2 regions of the Acidovorax sp. FG42 genome follow, and region 1 is predicted to be linked to the other one. Evidence: riboswitches for the same ligand, from Rfam matches in the RefSeq annotation. Region 1 holds a riboswitch; the other holds the start of a gene.

Region 1 (10,191 bases):
AACGCTGTCGTTCAAGCGCCCCGGCCAGTCGCCCGGCGATGCGACCAGCGACCAGCTTATCGCCCTGGCCGACCTGGTGGACAAGTATTCCGCCGGTGAAGCCCGCGTGACGCACGACCAGAACGTGCTGCTGCCCTGGGTGCACGCCAGCCGCCTGTTCGACCTGTGGCAAGAAGCCAAGGCCCTGGGCCTGGCCAGCGCCAACGTGCAGTTGCTCACCGACATGATTGCCTGCCCCGGCGGCGACTTCTGCGCGCTGGCCAACGCCCGCTCGCTGCCGATTGCCGAGGCCATCACCCAGCGCTACCAGGACCTGGACGAGCTGGACGACATTGGCGAAATCGACCTGCACATCAGCGGCTGCATCAACAGCTGCGGCCACCACCACAGCGGCCACATCGGCATCCTGGGCGTCGATAAAGACGGCAAGGAGTGGTACCAGGTCACGCTGGGCGGCTCGGATGGTTCCGACCTGTCGGGCGCTGCCGTGGCCGGCAAGGTGATTGGCCCCTCGTTCTCGGCCGCCGAAGTGCCGGACGTGATCGAGGCCGTGCTGAACACCTACCGCGACCTGCGCGAAAGCGGCGAGACCTTCCAGAACACCGTGCGCCGCACCGGCCTCGACCCCTTCAAGGAAGCCGCCAAGCTCGCCCGCCACAAAGACGAAACCCTGGCCACGGCCTGAAGCCGCACTGCCCCTGATCCCGGAACGATGATGAACCTGAAACTTCTCGCATCCCACGAACACCAGCCCCCGGCAGAAGGCGACGCCCGCGCGGTGGCGCTGGCCAACGATGCCGACGCCCTGGCCCTGCCGCTGGAAGGCGTGGAACGTGTGGACCTGCACTTCCCCAACTTCACCGACGGCCGCGCGTTCAGCCAGGCCTTCCTGCTGCGCCGCCGCCGTGGCTTCAAGGGCGAAATCCGCGCCACCGGTGATGTGCTGATCGACCAGCTGGTGCAGATGCAGCGCACCGGCTTTTCGAGCGCTGTGTTGCGCGAGGGCGTGGACGCTGCCGATGCGCAGCGCCAGTTTGAACGCTTCCCCGGCTTCTACCAGGGCGACGCCGTGAACCCCCAACCCCTGTTTGCCGCCAAGGCCGCCTGACAGGCGCACCGCACCGAAACACGAGCCCCTCACCATGAGTCACATCGATCTCGCAAGTATCAACGCCGACCTGGGCCGCAACGCGCCCGCCCTGGTGGAATGGGCCCTGGGCCTGGGCAAGACCAGCATCGTCACCACCAACTTTCGGCCTTTTGAAGCCGTTATCCTGCACATGGTCACTCAGGTGAACCCTGACGTCCCCGTGGTGTGGATGGACAACGGCTACAACACCGAAGCCACTTACCGCTTTGCCGACGAGGTGACCAAGCAACTGGGCCTGAACCTCAAGATTTACCTGCCCCTGCGTTCGCGCGCCCATCGTGAAGCTGTGGACGGCCCCACGCCCGCGCTGGACGACCCGCGCCACGCCGCCTTCACCGAAGAAGTGAAGCTCGAACCCTTTGCCCGCGCCCTGCGCGAGACCGCGCCCGAAGTCTGGTTCACCGCCCTGCGTGCTACCGACACCGCCGTGCGCGCCCAAATGGACCCCGTGAGCATCAACCCCGACGGGCTCATCAAGGTAGCGCCGCTGCTGCACTGGTCGTCCAAAGACTTGTACGAATACTGCGTGAAGCACGGCCTGCCCAACAACTTCGACTACGTGGACCCGACCAAGGGTGAAGACAACCGCGAGTGCGGCTTGCACCTCGCCCACTGACCCCCAGGCCCGACCATGAACGCCCGCACCGACTCAGCGCTGCTTGAGAAAACCAACGATATGAGCTATCACCTCAACAACTCGCACCTCGACGCCCTGGAAGAAGAAACCATCTTCATCCTGCGCGAGGTCGCCGCCGCTTTCGAGCGCCCCGCCCTGCTGTTTTCGGGCGGCAAGGATTCGCTGGTCATGCTCAAGTGCGCCGAAAAGGCGTTTGGCGCGGGCCGCATTCCTTACCCGCTCTTGATGATCGACACGGGCCACAACTTCCCTGAAGTGACGGACTTCCGCGACTTCCGCGCGAAGGAGCTGGGTGCGGAGCTGATCGTGCGCAGCGTGGAAGATTCCATGGCGCGCGGCACCGTGCGCCTGGCCCACCCCGGCGAATCGCGCAATGTGCACCAGTCCGTCACGCTGCTCGAAGCGATCGAAGAGTTCCGCTTTGACGCCCTCATCGGCGGCGCCCGCCGCGATGAAGAAAAGGCCCGCGCCAAGGAGCGCATCTTCAGCCACCGCGACAGCTTCGGCCAATGGCAGCCCAAGGCCCAGCGCCCCGAGCTGTGGACGCTGTTCAACACCCGCCTGCAGCCCGGGGAGCACTTCCGCGTGTTCCCCATCAGCAACTGGACCGAGCTGGATGTGTGGCAGTACATCGACCGCGAGCAGATCGGCCTGCCCAGCATCTACTACACGCACAAGCGCCAGGTGGTGGACAAGAAGGGCCTGCTGATGCCCGTGACCGAGCTGACCCCCGCGCGCGATGGCGAGGTGGTGGAAACGCGCGACGTGCGCTTCCGCACCGTGGGCGATATCACCTGCACCGCACCGGTGGAGAGCACCGCCGCCACCCCGGCCGAGATCGTCATCGAGACCCTGGCCGCCGACGTGAGCGAGCGCGGCGCCACGCGCATGGACGACAAGACATCGGATGCTTCGATGGAGAAGCGCAAGAAGGACGGGTATTTCTGATGACCGCTATCAATTCAATAGCTGCCAGCGCAAATAACACTAGCGCTACCAGCCAAAACGACCATATCTCCGCCCTCAAGTTCATCACTTGTGGTTCCGTCGATGACGGCAAGAGCACGCTGATTGGCCGCCTGCTGGTGGACAGCAAGGCCGTGTTGCAAGACCATCTGGCCGGCGTACAGCGCCAGGGCGAGACCGACCTGGCCCTGCTGACCGACGGCCTCTCCGCCGAGCGCGAACAGGGCATCACCATCGACGTGGCCTACCGCTACTTCGCCACCGAAGAGCGCAAGTTCATCATCGGCGACGCGCCCGGCCACGAGCAGTACACCCGCAACATGGTCACGGCCGCCAGCAGCGCCGACGCCGCCGTGGTGCTGGTCGATGCCACCAAGCTCGACTGGAAAAACCCCGGCCTGGCCCTGCTGCCGCAGACCCGCCGCCACAGCCTGCTGGTGCACCTGCTGCGCGTGCATTCGCTGGTGTTTGCCGTGAACAAGCTCGACGCGGTAGAAGACCCCGCGCTGGCCTGGAAGCACATCCAAGGCGCCCTGGATGCCTTTGCGAAGGCCGCCGGCATTACCGTGCGTGCCACGGTGCCAGTGTCCGCCCTCAAGGGCTGGAACGTGGTCGATGCCCATGCCGGCTGGTGCGGCTACACCGGCCCCACGCTGCTGCAAGTGCTGGAAGAGTTGCCCAACACCCCAGCCGACACAGCGCTGGCACCAGCCTTCCCCCTGCAGTGGGTCGAGAAGTTCTCGTCCTCGTCGGACACCAGCCAGGGCCGCCGCGTGTTCTGGGGCCGCGTGGCCGCAGGCCGCTTTGCGCCCGGCACCGCCGTACAGATCTTCCCCAGCGGCCAGCTGGCCACCGTGGCCCAGGTGCTGGACCACGCCCGCCGCCCCAAGGACGTGCCCGCAGGCACCAGCGCCGGCATCATCCTGGACCGCGAGGTGGACGTATCGCGCGGCGACTGGATTCTGGCCGCGCCCACGGCTGCTGCAGCGCCGGTTGCCGACGACGACTTTGGCGACACACCCGCTGCCGCCCCGGCCTGGCCCGCCAGCCGCGAGCTGCGCACCACCATCGCCTGGATGGACGACGAGCCCCTGGTCGCGGGCCGCGTGTACTGGGCGCTGCATGGCCACCGCTGGGTCAAGGCCAAGGTCAAGGCCGTGGTGCACAAGCTCAACATCAACACGCTGGCCGAAGAAGCTGCCACGCAGCTCGACCCCAACGCCATCGGCCATGTGGAACTGCTGCTGCAAGAGGCGATTCCCGCTGCGCCGTTCACCCAGGCCCGCGTGCTCGGATCGCTGATCCTGGTGGACACCGCCAGCCACAAAACTGCGGGCGCCGTGCTGGTCAACTGATGGGCCACTGACCCAGATCAGCCTCCGCACGCCCGAGACACCCCTTCGCAGCAAGGGGCCCTGTAACCAAAGGTCGGTGAAAGCTTCTAAAATCGAGGGTTTTCACCGACCCACACAACTCCTGTCATGACCCACGTCGTTTCCGAAAACTGCATCAAGTGCAAGTACACCGATTGTGTGGACGTGTGCCCCGTGGACTGCTTCCGCGAAGGCCCGAACATGCTCGTCATCGACCCTGACGAATGCATCGACTGCGCCGTCTGCATCCCCGAGTGCCCGGCCAACGCCATCTTTGCCGAAGAAGACCTGCCGGCCGACCAGATCGCCTTCATCAAGCTCAACGCCGACCTGGCCTTTGCCGACGGCTGGAAGAGCATCACCAAGCGCAAGCCTGCACTGCCCGACGCTGACGAGTGGAACGGCAAGCCGGGCAAGGTCAACGAACTGATCAAGTAACCCGCCGCGCGCGCCACTGGTGACCGAGACTTTGCAAGCGCCCACCATGGTCGAGACCGACGCCGTTGTCATCGGCGCAGGTCCCGTAGGCCTGTTCCAGGTCTTCCAGCTGGGCCTGCAAGGCATCACCGCCCACTTGATCGACGCCCTGCCCCATGCAGGGGGCCAGTGCGTCGAGCTGTACGGCGACAAACCCATCTACGACATCCCGGGCATCCCGGTGTGCACCGGGCGCGAGCTGGCTGGTCTGCTGCTTCAGCAGACCGCGCCGTTCAAGACCCAGTGGCACCTGAACACGCTGGTGTCCGCCCTCACCGTACAAGCGGACGGGCGCCTGCTGGTCGAAACCTCGCAAGGCGCACAACTGCTGGCCCGCAGCGTGTTCATTGCCGCCGGCGTGGGCGCTTTTGTGCCGCGCACCCTCAAAGTGGACGGCATCGAGCGGTTCGTCGGCACCCAGGTCCACTACCAGAGCCTGCCCGCGACAGTGGATGTGACCGGTCGCCACGTGGTCGTGCACGGCGGCGACGAGCCCGCGGTGGCCCGCGCGGTGGAACTGGCCGAACAAGGTCAAGCCGCCCGCGTGAGCCTGCTGCACCGCCGCGACGTTTTCCAGGCGCCTGACGCCTTACTGCAACGCCTGCAGCAATTGCGCGACGAAGGTCGCGTCCACGTCGAGGCCGCGCAGATCACCGGCATCGACACTGCGGGTGACCGCCTCACTGCATTGCAAGTCGTAGATACGGACGGCAGCACCCGCGCCCTGGCGCTGGACCTGCTGGTGGCCGTGCTGGGTATCTCCCCCCGCCTCGGCCCCATCGCCGACTGGGGCATCGCCATGGACCGCAAACAATTGGTGGTTGACACCGAAGCCTTCTGCACCAGCGTGCCCGGCATCTACGCCGTGGGCGACATCAACACCTACCCCGGCAAACGCAAGCTCATTCTGTGTGGCTTCCACGAGGCCACGCTGGCCGCCTTTGGCGCGGCCGAGGCGCTCAAGGGCGACAAGGTGGCACTGCAATACACCACCACCAGCCCGCGCCTGCACCAGTTGCTGGGCGTGGCCCCGGCCACCGCTGCCTGACTGGGCGCGCGACGGCCGCACACCACTACAATCCGCAGCGCGCTGCTTTAGCGTGCGCTATCGCTAGGGGTGTCGATGTGGGCCCGCCCGCTTCGACTGAGAGAGTCCCTTTGAACCTGATTGAGATCATCCTCGCGCAGGGAAGCAAGTCCGCCACGGCACGGCCCTGAAACATCCGGGCGCACTGGCGGACGGTCCCTGCTCTGTATCTGCTTACGGAGCCATTCCATGTCCTCATCGCCCGCCACGCACGCCACCAACGAAGCGCTGGCCCCTGTCTCCCCCGACCGACGCGTCTTTCAGTGGCATGACCATGCCTCGCTCTGGTTCAGCCTGGGCGTGGGCCTGCTGGTGATGCAGGTGGGTGCTTATCTGATGCCTGCACTGGGTACCAAAGAGGCCCTGATCGCCATCGTGGCCGGTTCCATCGTGGGTGCGGGCCTGCTGGGCTGGGTGGCCAAGCTGGGCTGCGACAGCGGCCTGGCCAGTGCCGGGCTGATGCACGCGGTGTATGGCCGCACGTTTGCCAGCCTGCCCATCATCCTGAACATCGTGCAGCTGGTGGGTTGGGGCACGTTCGAGCTGGTGGTGATGCGCGATGCCACCGTGGCCATCGGCCAGCAGTCGGGCGCCATGGCGGGAGCCCACTGGCCCGTACTGGCCACGCTGCTGTGGGGCGGCGTGGTGATGCTGCTCATCAGCGGATCGATGGTGCAGCTGGTGCGCAAGCTGATTGCACGCATTGCGCTGCCGCTGGTGGTGTTGTCGCTGCTGTGGCTGTCGTGGCAGTTTTTGTCGCTGGCACAAACGCAAGGCTTTGAAGCGCTGTGGACGCGCAAGGGCGACGGCGGCATGGGCGTGCTGCCCGCGCTCGACTTGGTGATCGCCATGCCCATCTCGTGGCTGCCACTGGTGGCCGACTACGCCCGCCATGGCAAGAACGGTGGCTCAGCGCTGCGCGGCACGTGGCTGGGCTATGCGCTGGCCAACATCTGGTGCTACAGCCTGGGTGTGCTGGTGGCACTGACCTTGCCCAGCCAGGACCTGGTGCAGGCGCTGCTGCTGGCCCAGGGCGGGCTGATTGCGCTGTCGCTGATCCTGATCGACGAGGTGGACAACGCCTATGGCGATGCGTATTCAGGCGCCGTGTCGGCCCATAGCCTGCTGCCGCGCTGGGGTGTGCGCGCCTGGGGCCTGCTGGTGGCCGCGCTGTGCACCGGGCTGGCGCTGGTGCTGCCCATGCACAGCCTAGAACCGTTCCTGCTGCTGCTCAGCTCGGTGTTTGTGCCGCTGTTTGGAGTGATCCTCGGGCGTCTGGCCTTTGGCACCGATGCACCCGCCCTGCTGGCGACAGCGCGCAAGGTGAATGTGGCGCCCGTAGCCATCTGGCTGGCCGGCATCGCGGTGTACCACCTGGCGCCCAAGGTGCTGCCTGATGCGGGCTCTGCCCTGCCCGCGCTGGCGTTCAGCTTTGTGCTGGCCTGGGCCACGAGGCCCAAGGCACACTGAACCAATCAATCACTATAAAAAGATGAGCGCTCAGCGCATGATTGACTAGCGCTTGCGCCTCAAAACACCTAAAAAGACGCTCTATGGCGCCTGAAACACCCGCTGTGCCACCGGCGCGTAGCCGTGGTTGAGGGGGCCGTGGCCCCGGCCGGTGGTGACATTCGCTCCGGCAGCAATGGCCCCCAAGATGTAGGCCCGTGCCTGTTCCACGGCCTGCTCCAGCGGTAGGCCCAGCGCCAAGTGGGCTGCAATCGCAGACGACAGGGTGCAGCCCGTGCCATGCCCGTTGTGGGTGGCAATGCGTTGTGACTGCAACCGGTGCCCCTGAGCACCACCCTGTACGGCCAGCACATCCACCACCCAGTCGCCCGGCAAGTGCCCGCCTTTGAGCAATGCCGCGCGGGCGCCCAGCCGCAGCAGGTCTTGCGCGGCCAGCTCCAGCGCCTCCACGCCTTCGATGCGACGCCCCAGCAACCATCCGGCCTCGTCCAGGTTGGGCGTGACCACCTCGGCCAGCGGAAACAGCTCTTGGACCAGCACCGCCACCGTCTCCTGGGCAATCAGCCGGTCGCCGCTGGTGGCCACCATCACCGGGTCCAGCACCACGTGCGGCAGTTGATAGGTCCGAATGGCTTCTGCCACTACATGCACCACGTCGGGCGAGTGCAGCATGCCGATCTTGACGGCGTCCACGCCAATGTCCTGCACCACCGCATCGATCTGGGCCTTGAGCATCTCGGGCGGAATGCCGTGGATGCCCGTCACCCCGCAGGTGTTCTGGGCCGTGATGGCGGTGATGGCCGTCATGCCGTAGCAGCCCAGCGCACTGAAGGTCTTGAGGTCGGCCTGGATGCCCGCGCCGCCGCCGCTGTCAGACCCTGCGATGGAGAGCACGCGTGCGTAGCGGTGGCCCGTCGAGGGCAAGGAGGTCGTCGGTGAAATCATGGCAAAAATTATGGCCTATGCGCCACGTCAAAACGGGGCACATGGGGGATGTGCTGTAATTCATTTTCCGGACGAAACAGGGGTGTCCTGCCATCAAGATGCTGTTCTTGGGCGTGTGACTGAGAAATACCCTGGGGCCTGCACAAAACCCTGTGCACTGCGACCGAAGCAGGAGCCCCGCTACCCGATCCAGGTCATGCTGGCGTGGGGAGTTTCCATCAACGGTGACCCCGTTTTGTCCATGGCCGCTTGCCACACCACGGACACACTGACGGATCTATGTCACTTCAACCTTCTTCCTTTGCCATCCTGGGCGCAGGCCTGATGGGCCGTCTGCTGGCCGTGGAGCTGGCGCGCCAGGGGCACCGCGTGGACATCTATGACGCGGGGGGCCCCGCCGCCGAGAACTCGGCCGCTACGGTGGCCGCGGCCATGCTGGCCCCGTTGGCAGAGTCCGCGATCACCGAACCCGGCGTGGTGCGCATGGGCCACCACGCGCTGACCCGGTGGCCGGAGCTGCTGGCAGGCTTGACGGAGCCCGTTTTTTTTCAGCAGGCCGGCACACTGATCGTGTGGCACCGCCAGGACGCCGCCGAAGCCCAGCGCTTTACCCGCCAGCTCGAAAACAACCAGCGCAGCCTGCCCGAGCTGCCCGCCTTGCAAAAGCTCGACAGCGGCGCCCTGGAACAGGTGGAGCCTGCCCTTGCGCACCGCTTCAACCAGGGCCTGTACCTGCCCGGCGAGGGCCAGCTGGACAACCGCCAGTTGCTAGCCGCCCTGGTGGTGGAAATGGAGCGCCTGGGAGTGCGGGCGCACTGGCACACGCCCCAGTCGCCCGAAGCATTTACCCCCGGCGCACCCGGCCAGCCAGACCGGGTGCTGGACTGCCGTGGCCTGGGCGCCAAGGGCCAGTGGAGCGCGCTGCGCGGCGTGCGCGGTGAAGTGGCGCGCATCCACGCGCCCGACGTGACGCTGCAGCGCCCCACCCGGCTGGTGCACCCCCGCTACCCCATTTACATCGCGCCCAAAGAAGACCATCTGTTCGTCATCGGCGCGACCGAGATCGAGTCCGACGACCGCTCCCCTGCGAGCGTGCGCTCCACCCTGGAGCTGCTGAGCGCCGCCTACGCCGTGCACCCCGGCTTTGGCGAAGGGCGGATTCTGGAACTGGCGACGCAGTGCCGTCCCACGCTGCCCGACAACCTGCCCGCCATCCGCCAGACCCGCCCGGGCGTGCTGGAGATCAACGGCCTGTACCGCCACGGCTTCATGATCTCGCCCGCGATGCTGGACGTGACCCTGGAGGTGCTGAACACGGGACAATCGACCCTGTCCGAACGTTTTGACCTCCGGCTGGAACTGGAGCCCACCGCCCCCGCACCGACCGGCGTTGCCGCCCCCGCATTTGCATGAACATCTCGATCAACCAAGTCCCGCACGAACTGCCCGAAGGCGCCACCGTGGCCGATGCCGTGGCCGCCATCGAAGCGCGCCCCCCATTTGCCGTGGCTGTGAACACCACCTTTGTGCCCAACACCCGCTACGCCGCCCATGCCCTGCAGCCTGGCGACCGCGTGGAGATCATCTCGCCGGTCACCGGCGGCTGAGGTAACAGTAACTCAATCAAAATGGCTGCTACCGCATACAAAACATACGCCAACAGCTATCAAAACCATAGTAATCCAATGACCACTCCGACGCCCCAAGACCCGCTGGTGCTGTACGGCCAGACGTTCGCCAGCCGCCTGCTGCTGGGCACCTCGCGCTACCCCTCGCCCGCCGTGCTCGAAGCCGCCGTGCTGCGGGCCCGGCCCGCCATGGTCACGGCCTCGCTCCGCCGCCAGGGTAGCAACCCGGCCGAGAGCGGCAGCAGCTTCTGGGAGCTGCTGCGCAAGCTCAACGTGCCCGTGCTGCCCAACACCGCCGGCTGCCACAGCGCGCAAGAGGCCATCACCACCGCACAGATGGCGCGCGAGGTATTCAACACCCCGTGGATCAAGCTGGAGCTGATCGGCGACGACTACACCCTGCAGCCCGACACGCTGAACCTGGTGGGCGTGGCCGAGCACCTCATCAAAGAAGGCTT
Region 2 (10,191 bases), on a different contig from region 1:
AATCTTCTGAACATCATCGGACGGCGCAATGGCGCGCGCTCCATCATCACCGTGGGTTGAATCTATGACTTTCCTGTTTGCTCCACGCCTGCGCTTTACTCTCAAAACAATAGCTGCCAGCGCAATACTTACCTGCGCCAGCGGCCAAATTGGCGCCCAAACGGCAGTAGACACCCGCACCGGCAGCGTGCGCCCCAGCGAACCCGTCACGCTCAACTTTGCCAACGCCGAGATCGAGGCCGTGGCCCGCACCATGGCCACCATCACTGGCCGCAACGTGGTGGTGGACCCGCGCGTGAAAGGCCAGCTCAACCTGGTGACCGAGCGCGCCGTGACACCCGCCGCCGCGTTCCAGCAGTTCCTGGCCGCGCTGCGGCTGCAGGGCTTCACGGTGGTGGAGGCGGCGGGCCTGTACAAGGTGGTGCCCGAGGCCGACGCCAAGCTGCAGGGCGGCAGCGTGAGCGTGGTGCAGGGCAACGCGGGCAGCGCACCCGGCGGTGGGCAGATCGTCACGCAGATCTTCAAGCTCAACTTCGAGAACGCGGCCAACCTGGTGCCGGTGCTGCGCCCGCTCATCAGCCCCAACAACACCATCAACGTGAACCCCGGCAACAACTCGCTGGTGATCACCGACTACGCCGACAACCTGCAGCGCCTGGCGCGCATCGTGGCGGCCATGGATGTGTCCAACGCCAGCGATGTGGAGGTGATTCCGCTCAAGAACGCGATTGCCAGCGACCTGGCACCGCTGGTGTCGCGCCTGATCGACGGTGGCAGCGCCAACGGGGGCGCCGCCGCTGCGGCCGCGCCCGGCCAAGCCGACACGTCGTTCAAAACCACCCTGATTGCCGAGCCGCGCAGCAACTCGCTGATCCTGCGCGCCGCCAACCCGGCCCGCGTGGCCCAGGTGCGCGCGCTGGTGGCCCAGCTGGACCAGGCGCCTGCGCCGGGCAGCAGCGCCGCCAGCGGCAACATCCATGTGGTCTACCTCAAGAACGCCGACGCCACCAAGCTGGCCACCACCCTGCGCGCCGCCATGGCGGCCATGGGCGGCAACAATGGCGGCGCGGCCAGTGGCGGTGGCGGTGCCAGCGCGCCCGCACCCAGCACGGGGCTGAGCACCGGCGGCATGCTGTCCACCAACGGCAGCTCGTCCGGCAGCAACAGTAGCACCGGCGGCCTGGGCTCCAGCGCGAGCGCCATGGGCACCAGCAGTACCAACAACAACCAGCCCTCCACTGGCGGGCAGATCCAGGCCGACCCCACCACCAACTCACTCATCATCACGGCGCCCGAGCCGCTGTACCGCCAGCTGCGCGACGTGATCGACAAGCTCGACGGCCGCCGCGCGCAGGTGTTGGTCGAGAGCCTGATCGTCGAGGTCTCCGCCAACAAGGTGGCCGAGTTCGGCATCCAGTGGCAGGGCGTTCTGGGCAAGAACGGTGATGGCACCGTGGGCGTGATCGGCACCAACTCCGGCCAGGCGGGCGCCAACATCCTGGGAGTCACGGCCGCGCTGGCCTCGGGCTCCACCACCTCCATCGCCTCGGCGGCCAGCTCGCTGGGCAAGGGGCTGAACCTGGCGCTGGCGCCGCGCGTCAACGGCCAGTACTACCTGGGCGCGCTGGCGAACTTTCTGCAGAACAGCGGCGACGCCAATGTGCTCTCCACCCCCAACCTGATGACGCTGGACAACGAAGAGGCGCGCATCATCATCGGCAACAACGTGCCGTTCGTGACCGGCTCGTACGCCAACAGCACGGGCAGCAGCACGGTGAACCCGTTCACCACGGTGGAGCGCAAGGACGTGGGCCTGATGCTCAAGGTGCGCCCGCAAATCAGCGAGAACGGCACCGTGAAGATGGCCATCTACCAGGAGGTCTCCAAGATCGACACCGCCACGCTGAGCAACGCCAACGGCCCCACCACCAGCAAGCGCTCCATCGAGTCGAACGTGGTGGTGGACGACGGCAACATCATCGTGATCGGCGGCCTGCTGGAAGACAGCTACTCGCAAGGCCAGGACAAGGTTCCGGTGATGGGCGACATCCCGGTGCTGGGCAACCTGTTCCGCAGCGAGAACCGTACCCGCAACAAGACCAACCTGATGGTGTTCCTGCGCCCCATTGTGGTGCGCGACAACGCCACCAGCGATGCGCTGATGATGGACCGCTACGAGGCCATCCGCGCGCTGCAGCAGAACACGCAGCCCGCGCCCAGCGTGGTGATGAAGTCGGTGTCGGGCGCTCCCATCCTGCCCGCGCTGCCACAGCGCGCAGAGCCCGGCGCAGCCACGGTGCCTGCGCAGCCGCTCGCCCCGCTGCCCGCAGAGACTTCGCCACGCTGAGAAGAGAAGAGCCGCCCCCATGCGCCACCCCCTGCCCTACGCCTTTGCCCGCACCGCCCAGCTGCTGCTGGAGGACGACGGCCACCAGCTGGTGCTGTGGCACGGCCCCAGCCCCGACGCGGGCGCGCTGTCCGAAGTGCTGCGCAAGCACCCGGTGCAGCAACTGCTGCCGCTGGATGCCCCGGCCCTGGCCCAGCGCATCAGCGCAGCCTATTCGCACAGCGAATCGAGCGCTGCCACCGTGGTGAGCGAGGTCGAGAGCGATGCCGACCTCTCTCGCATGATGCAGGAGCTACCGGCGGTGGAAGACCTGCTGGAGTCCGCTGGCGACGCGCCCATCATCCGCATGCTCAACGCCCTGCTCACACAGGCCGCACGCGACGGCGCGAGCGACATCCACATCGAGCCTTACGAGCGCCACAGCAGCGTGCGCTTTCGGGTGGACGGCACGCTGCGCGAAGTGGTGCAGCCCAACCGCGCGCTGCACGCGGCCCTGATCTCGCGCCTGAAGATCATGGCCGACCTGGACATCAGCGAAAAACGCCTGCCCCAGGACGGCCGCATCAGCCTGCGCCTGGGCACCCGAGCCATCGACGTGCGCGTTTCCACCCTGCCCAGCGCCCATGGCGAACGCGCGGTGCTGCGCCTGCTGGACAAGAGCGAAAGCAAGCTGAGCCTGGAAGCCGTGGGCATGCAGGGCGACACCCTGCACCGCTTCGAGGGCCTGATCGGCCAGCCGCACGGCATCATCCTGGTCACCGGCCCCACGGGCTCGGGCAAGACCACCACGCTGTACGCGGCGCTGGGCCGGCTCGACGCCACGCGCAACAACATCATGACGGTGGAAGACCCCATCGAGTACGAGCTGCCCGGCGTGGGGCAAACCCAGGTCAACAGCAAGATCGAGCTGACCTTTGCCAAGGCCCTGCGCGCCATCCTGCGGCAGGACCCGGACATCATCATGATCGGCGAAATCCGCGACTTTGAGACCGCGCAGATCGCCATCCAGGCGTCGCTCACCGGCCACCTGGTGCTGGCCACGCTGCACACCAACGATGCGGCCAGCGCCGTGACGCGCCTGACGGACATGGGCGTGGAGCCGTTCCTGTTGTCGTCGTCATTGCTCGGTGTTCTGGCCCAGCGCCTGGTGCGCAAGTTCTGCAGCCACTGCCACGGCGCGGGCTGCGAGCACTGCGGCCAGACCGGCTACACCGGCCGCACAGGCGTGTTCGAGCTGCTGGTGACCACGGACGCGATCCGCGCGCAAATCCACGCCCAGGCGTCAGAGGCCGACATCCGCGCCGCCGCCATGGCCGATGGCATGGCACTGATGCGCGAAGACGGCGAACGCCTGATTGCCGCCGGCATCACCAGCCGCGAAGAAGTGCTGCGGGTGACGCGGGACTGATTTGCTATACATCTGATAGCTGCTAGCACATGAAACACTAGCGCTACCAGCCAAAAACACCTGAAATTACCAGATCTGCAACGCAGGTCGGCGCGCCACCTGGGCGACGGCGGGTGCTGCGGAAGCGGGGGTGTTGAACGTGGCCGAGGGCGATGCGCCATCCTGCAGCTTGAACTGGCTGACGGCGCTGTTGAGGTGGTGGGCCTGCTCACGCAGCGACTCGGACGCTGCGGTAGATTCCTCCACCAGCGCCGCGTTCTGCTGGGTCATCTGGTCGAGCTGAGTGACCGACTGGCTGATCTGGCCGATGTTGTCGCTCTGCTCGGCCGACGAGGCGGTGATCTCCGCAATGATGTCGGACACACGCCGCACGCTGCTCACGATCTCCGTCATGGTCTGGCCGGCCTGGCTCACCAGGCGCGAGCCGTCTTCGACCCGCTCCACCGACGAACCGATCAGGCCCTTGATTTCCTTGGCGGCCTCGGCGCTGCGCTGCGCGAGGTTGCGCACCTCGCTGGCCACCACTGCAAAGCCGCGGCCCTGCTCACCGGCACGGGCGGCTTCCACAGCGGCGTTGAGCGCCAGGATATTGGTCTGGAACGCAATCGAATCGATCACGCCCGTGATGTCGGCAATCTTGCGCGAGCTGGTGGTGATCTGGTCCATGGTGGTCACCACCTGCGACACCACGGCGCCACCGCGCGCAGCCACCTCGGCGGCGGTCGATGCGAAATCGCTGGCCTGGCGCGAGGCCTGGGCGCTTTGCTGCACGGTGCTGGTCAGCACTTCCATCGACGAGGCCGTCTCTTCCAGGTTGGCCGCCGTCTGCTCGGTGCGGTGGCTCAGATCGTGGTTGCCGCTGGCGATCTCGGAGCTGGCGGTGGAGATGTTGCCCGCCGCGTCCTGCACCTGGCGCACCAGGTCACGCAACGAGTCCTGCATGCGGCCCATGGCGCCCACCAGCTGGCCCACTTCGTCCTGGTTCATGGCCGCCACATCGCGCGACAGGTCGCCACTGGCGATGCGTTCGGCCAGCTCCTGCGCCTGCCCGAGGGATTTGGTGATGGAGCGCACGCTGAAGAACGTGAGCGGAATCAGCACGGCCAGCGCCAGCACCAGGCCCACGCCGATCAGCGCGGCCATGGTGGAGGTGCGTGATTCGACGCCCGCACGGGCCTCGTCCATCTGCGCACGGGCCGAGTCCGCGAGGCTGGAGAACAGCTTGTCGGTGGCCTCCATGTGGACCTTCAGGCGATCGGCGTAGGCGCCGCCACCGGCGCCGTCGAGCTGCGCGCCTTCGATCTTCTCGAAGATGGGCGAAATGCCGGTTTCGTACTGCTTGATCTCGTCCAGCGATTTGTCGATGGAGGCCACAAAATCGGCATCGCCCGACTGCACCTGCCGCACATCGGCCAGGCGCTTGCGCAGGGAGGTCAGTGTCTTGGCCCAGGACTCGCGCAGGGCAGAGACCTCGACCGAGTTGTTGAAGTTGATGATGATGTCTTTTTCGGTCCGGCGCAGGTCACCCAGGGTGGTGCGCAGTTCGGACATGTCGGTCAGCGTCTGCACGCGCTCTGAAAAAAGCACCTGCAGGGTGCCGCGCGTGCGGTCCAGGGCTACGTAGCCCATGGCACCGATGACGACCAGAAGGATCAGGGAGAAGACGGTTCCGAAGTAGAGACGCGTGCGGATGGAGAAGCGGCCGAGAGCGTTCATGGCTCTTCCTTACATTTTTTAACAGATAGTCCAGCATAGCAAATTTGGTGCCACACACACCCCCCACCTTCTGGGCCGGGGGTGGGCGGGACTATATGCCGGGCCAGGCCGTCCGCCGCACAGGGTAAGCACGGCCCCGGGGCCCTGTTTCAGGGAATCCTCGGGGCCAGTAGCTGCGCTTATTGCGCCGCTGCCATCACACGGGCTTGAGGGGGATGTACAGCTCGCCGCCGCCCTGCTGGAACTCGGCCGCCTTGGCCTGCATGCCCTGGGCCAGGGCTTCGGCCTCGGCCACGCCCTTTTGCGCGGCAAAGTCACGCACTTCCTGGGTGATCTTCATCGAGCAGAACTTGGGCCCACACATCGAGCAGAAATGCGCCACCTTGGCCGAGTCCTTGGGCAGGGTCTCGTCGTGGTATTCCTTGGCCGTCTCCGGGTCCAGGCCCAGGTTGAACTGATCTTGCCAACGGAAGTCGAAGCGCGCCTGGCTGAGAGCATCGTCGCGCGAGCGGGCCCCGGGGTGGCCCTTGGCCACATCGGCCGCGTGGGCCGCGATCTTGTACGCAATGATCCCTTGCTTCACGTCATCGCGGTCGGGCAGGCCCAGGTGCTCCTTGGGCGTCACGTAGCACAGCATGGCCGTGCCCATCCAGCCGATCATGGCCGCGCCAATCGCGCTGGCGATGTGGTCATAGCCCGGCGCGATGTCGATGGTCAGCGGGCCCAGGGTGTAGAACGGCGCTTCGTGGCAGGTCTTGAGCTGCTCGGTCATGTTGGCCTGGATCATGTGCATGGGCACATGGCCGGGGCCTTCGATCATGGTCTGCACGTCGTGCTTCCAGGCCACCTGGGTCAGCTCGCCCAGCGTGTGCAGCTCGGCAAACTGCGCTTCGTCATTGGCATCAGAGGCGCAGCCGGGGCGCAGGCCGTCGCCCAGGCTGAACGACACGTCGTACGCCTTCATGATGTCGCAAATGTCCTCGAAGTGCTCGTACAGGAAGCTCTCGCGGTGGTGCGCCATGCACCACTTGGCCATGATGGAGCCGCCGCGCGAGACGATGCCCGTGCGGCGCTGCGCCGTGAGGTGGATGTAGGCCAGACGCACGCCCGCGTGGATGGTGAAGTAGTCCACGCCCTGCTCAGCCTGCTCGATCAGCGTGTCGCGGAAGATTTCCCAGGTCAGGTCTTCGGCCACGCCGCCCACCTTTTCCAGCGCCTGGTAGATCGGCACCGTGCCAATCGGCACGGGCGAGTTGCGCACGATCCAGTCGCGTGTGGTGTGGATGTTCTTGCCGGTGCTCAGGTCCATCACGTTGTCAGCACCCCAGCGGATCGCCCACACGAGCTTTTCCACTTCTTCCTCGATGCTCGATGTGACAGCCGAATTGCCGATGTTGGCGTTGATCTTGACCAGGAAGTTGCGGCCAATCGCCATCGGCTCCACCTCGGGGTGGTTGATGTTGGCGGGGATGATGGCGCGGCCCCGGGCCACTTCATCGCGCACAAATTCGGGGGTGATGATGCGCGGGATGCTTGCGCCCATCGGGTTGCCCATCAGGCGCTTTTCACGGCCTGCGTCGGCAATGTACTGCTCCATCCATTCGCGCTTGCCGTTTTCGCGGATGGCGACGTACTCCATCTCGGGCGTGACGATGCCCTTCTTGGCGTAGTGCATCTGCGTGACATTGGCACCCGCCTTGGCGCGCAGGGGCTTGCGCTGCAAGGCGGCGGCCTCGGCGCGCAGCTGGGCGAGGCGGGTGGCATCTTCGCTCTTTTGGCCGTCGTCCAGCGCTACGGGGGCGCGGCCTTCGTAGTGCTCCACATCGCCACGGCCGGTGATCCAGCCACCGCGCACGCTGGCCAAGCCCTGGCGCACGTCGATCACGGCGTTGGGATCGGTGTAGGGGCCGGAGGTGTCGTACACGCTGACCAGCTCGCCGTTGGTGAGCGCGATGTCGCGCACGGGCACGCGCAGGTCGGTGTGCAGATGGCCGGGGATATAGGCCTTGCGGGATGCGGGGAAGGGTTCGCGGGTGCGTGCGAGCAGCTCGGCGAACTTTTCAGGGGCAGCCAGTGTGGCGTGGGGGTCGGGGGCGTTCATGGGCAGGTCTCCTGGTTCCGGTGGCGGTGGGTCTGCTCCGGAATGGACCTGTGCGCCCCTCGGGTGGCTGCGCATGGCAGCACCTGAGGCAAGGCGTGCCCACAGGGAGTGCGGGCACGGGGACAAGGAGGTCGGCTCTTCTTCCGCCGGTATGAACCGGATCAAGTTCGTCGGGTTCGCAAGCTCGCCTGAATTCCTTCAGGCCCTTGCATCTCAGCGCATCAGCACACCCCGGAGCAGGCGCGAGTATAGGGCAGAGGAAAAACCGGGCCCGCAGAGCCCGCGCATCAGCCGATACATCAGGCCAAGCGGCCGATGAGGATCACTGCAAAAAAGAACACAGCGGCAATCACCGTCCACTTGAGAATGACGAGCCCCAGGCGCTTGTAGCGCGGCTGCCCGGTGCCCGCGTAAAACGCGAACGACACGGCCGCCGCCAGGAGCAGCAGCATGGCCAGCCAGCGAAAGATCAACATGGCCAACGGGCCCTACCAGGCACGCGCAGGCTGCGCAAAGCCGGTGGGTGCCTGGCGCTCATCCTCGAAGGTGACCACCTCCCAGGCATCGCGCTGGGCCAGCAGCTCGCGCAGCAGCAAATTGTTCATGGCATGGCCCGAGCGGAAGGCGCTGTAGGCGGCCAGCAGCGGCTTGCCAATGAGGTACAGGTCACCCATGGCGTCCAGGATCTTGTGCTTCACGAACTCGTCGTCGTAGCGCAGGCCGTCGCTGTTGAGCACCTTGTAGTCGTCCATCACGATGGCGTTGTCCAGCCCGCCTCCCAACGCTAGGCCGTTGGAGCGCATCATCTCCACATCGCGGGTGAAGCCAAAGGTGCGCGCGCGAGCGATGTCGCGGCTGTAGTTGCCTTGCCCCAGGTCAAACTCCACACGCTGGCCGGTGGAGTCTACGGCGGGATGGTCGAAGTCGATTTCAAAACTGAGCTTGTAGCCGTGGTACGGCGTGAGGCGCGCCCACTTGGCGTTGGCGCCTTCACCCTCGCGCACCTCCACGGGGCGGGTGACGCGGATGAAGCGCTTGGGCGCGTTTTGCAGCTCCACCCCGGCGCTTTGAAGCAAGAACACGAACGAGGCCGAAGACCCGTCGAGGATGGGGACCTCTTCAGCCGTAATGTCCACGTAGAGGTTGTCAATGCCCAGCCCCGCACAGGCCGACATCAGATGCTCCACGGTGTGCACCTTGGCATTGCCCACCGCGATGGTGGACGCCAGCCGCGTGTCCGTCACCGCCTCGGCACGGATGGGAATGTCCACCGGCTGCGGCAGGTCCACCCGCCGGAACACGATGCCCGTGTCCGGCTGCGCGGGCCGCAGGGTCAACTCGACCCGCTGGCCGCTGTGCAGACCCACGCCTACGGCGCGGGTCAGGGTCTTGAGGGTGCGTTGCTGGAGCATCCGCGCATTTTAGTTTCTGCGCCGCCGCCCCGCATGCGCCGAGGTCTTGTCAGCCCTTCAGAGACGCGTACGTAGAGCTACCGCCGCGTTTTCACCTACTGTGCAGGCCCCATGCCTGGTCGCACAATTTGCACTCTGAGGGCCTTGAAAATACACGACATGAACTCATTACACCCGCCCCGCAGGAGACTCCCATGAGCAAACTCAGTTTCAAGATGAAGGTCATGCTCATGATCGGCACAGCGCTTACGGCGCTGCTGATCATGGCCATCCTGTCCCTCCTCCAGGAGCGACGGCTGATCACCGAGTCCCGCAAGGACATGCTGACCACCGCCGTCCAGTCGGCCCACAGCATCGTGGTCGGCTACCAGGCCAAGGCCGCCAGCGGCGCCATGTCGGTGGAAGACGCGCAGAAAGCCGCCAAGGACGCCCTGCGCATTGCCCGTTACGGCGGCCCCGAGGGCAAGACTGAATATTTCTACATCTGGACCACGGAGGGCGTGGGCGTGATGCACCCCTTCAAGACCGAATGGGACGGGCAGGACATGCTCGGCAAGGTCAAGGATGGTTCGGGCGTGGACATCATCGGCCTGCTGGTCAACGGCATGCGCAACAGCAAGGATGGCAAGGCCTTTGTGCCCACCATGTTTGCGCGCCCCGGCCAGCAGACGCCCGTGCCCAAGCTGCAGTACATCGTCAAGGTGGATGGCTGGAACTGGATGGTCGGCTCCGGGCTGTACACAGACGACGTAGATGTCATGCTGCGCCAGGCCCTGTGGTCGAGCCTGGCGCTGGTGCTGGCGGTGTTTGTGGCGGTGGGCGTGATCGGCCTGCTGGTGTCGCGCTCGGTATTGCGCCAGATTGGCGGCGAGCCCACCCATGCCATTGCCATCATGTCCGAGGTGGCCGAAGGCAACCTGGACGCGCAGATTCCGGCCGCCCCGCCGGGCTCCATGCTTGACGGCCTCGCCCACATGGTGACCTCGCTGCGCAAGCTGGTGACCGAAGTGCGCTCGGCCACCGACAGCATCGCCACCGCGTCCAGCGAAATTGCGCAAGGCAACAACGACCTGGCCCACCGCACCGAAGACACGGCCAGCAACCTGCAGACCACGGCCAGCAGCATGGAGGAGCTGACCAGCACGGTGAAGCAGACCTCCGACTCCGCCCAGACCGCCAACCAGATGGCCACGTCTGCCGCTGAAGT

Evidence for each region. A riboswitch is a leader RNA that binds a small molecule or an ion and turns the genes downstream of it on or off. The one in region 1 is predicted to bind thiamine pyrophosphate.
Region 2: linked by a shared signal. The riboswitch ahead of thiC (phosphomethylpyrimidine synthase ThiC) and the one ahead of ACODSM_RS16780 (purine-cytosine permease family protein) in region 1 are both predicted to bind thiamine pyrophosphate.

The regions. Positions count from the first base shown of each region.
Region 1 is NZ_JBMDJM010000016.1:88,412-98,602, forward strand. Features, by position in the region: gene ACODSM_RS16745 (nitrite/sulfite reductase) at 1-685, shown strand, start outside; gene ACODSM_RS16750 (DUF934 domain-containing protein) at 722-1,108, shown strand; gene ACODSM_RS16755 (phosphoadenosine phosphosulfate reductase domain-containing protein) at 1,143-1,766, shown strand; gene cysD (sulfate adenylyltransferase subunit CysD) at 1,782-2,735, shown strand; gene ACODSM_RS16765 (sulfate adenylyltransferase subunit 1) at 2,735-4,108, shown strand; gene fdxA (ferredoxin FdxA) at 4,235-4,564, shown strand; gene ACODSM_RS16775 (NAD(P)/FAD-dependent oxidoreductase) at 4,611-5,651, shown strand; TPP riboswitch at 5,707-5,811, shown strand; gene ACODSM_RS16780 (purine-cytosine permease family protein) at 5,880-7,160, shown strand; gene thiD (bifunctional hydroxymethylpyrimidine kinase/phosphomethylpyrimidine kinase) at 7,242-8,105, opposite strand; gene thiO (glycine oxidase ThiO) at 8,385-9,518, shown strand; gene thiS (sulfur carrier protein ThiS) at 9,515-9,712, shown strand; gene ACODSM_RS16800 (thiazole synthase) at 9,791-10,191, shown strand, end outside.
Region 2 is NZ_JBMDJM010000010.1:140,946-151,136, reverse strand. Features, by position in the region: gene gspN (type II secretion system protein N) at 1-60, shown strand, start outside; gene gspD (type II secretion system secretin GspD) at 65-2,347, shown strand; gene ACODSM_RS12645 (GspE/PulE family protein) at 2,367-3,755, shown strand; gene ACODSM_RS12640 (methyl-accepting chemotaxis protein) at 3,822-5,471, opposite strand; gene thiC (phosphomethylpyrimidine synthase ThiC) at 5,668-7,545, opposite strand; TPP riboswitch at 7,694-7,816, opposite strand; gene ACODSM_RS12630 (hypothetical protein) at 7,872-8,048, opposite strand; gene lpxC (UDP-3-O-acyl-N-acetylglucosamine deacetylase) at 8,061-8,984, opposite strand; gene ACODSM_RS12620 (methyl-accepting chemotaxis protein) at 9,179-10,191, shown strand, end outside.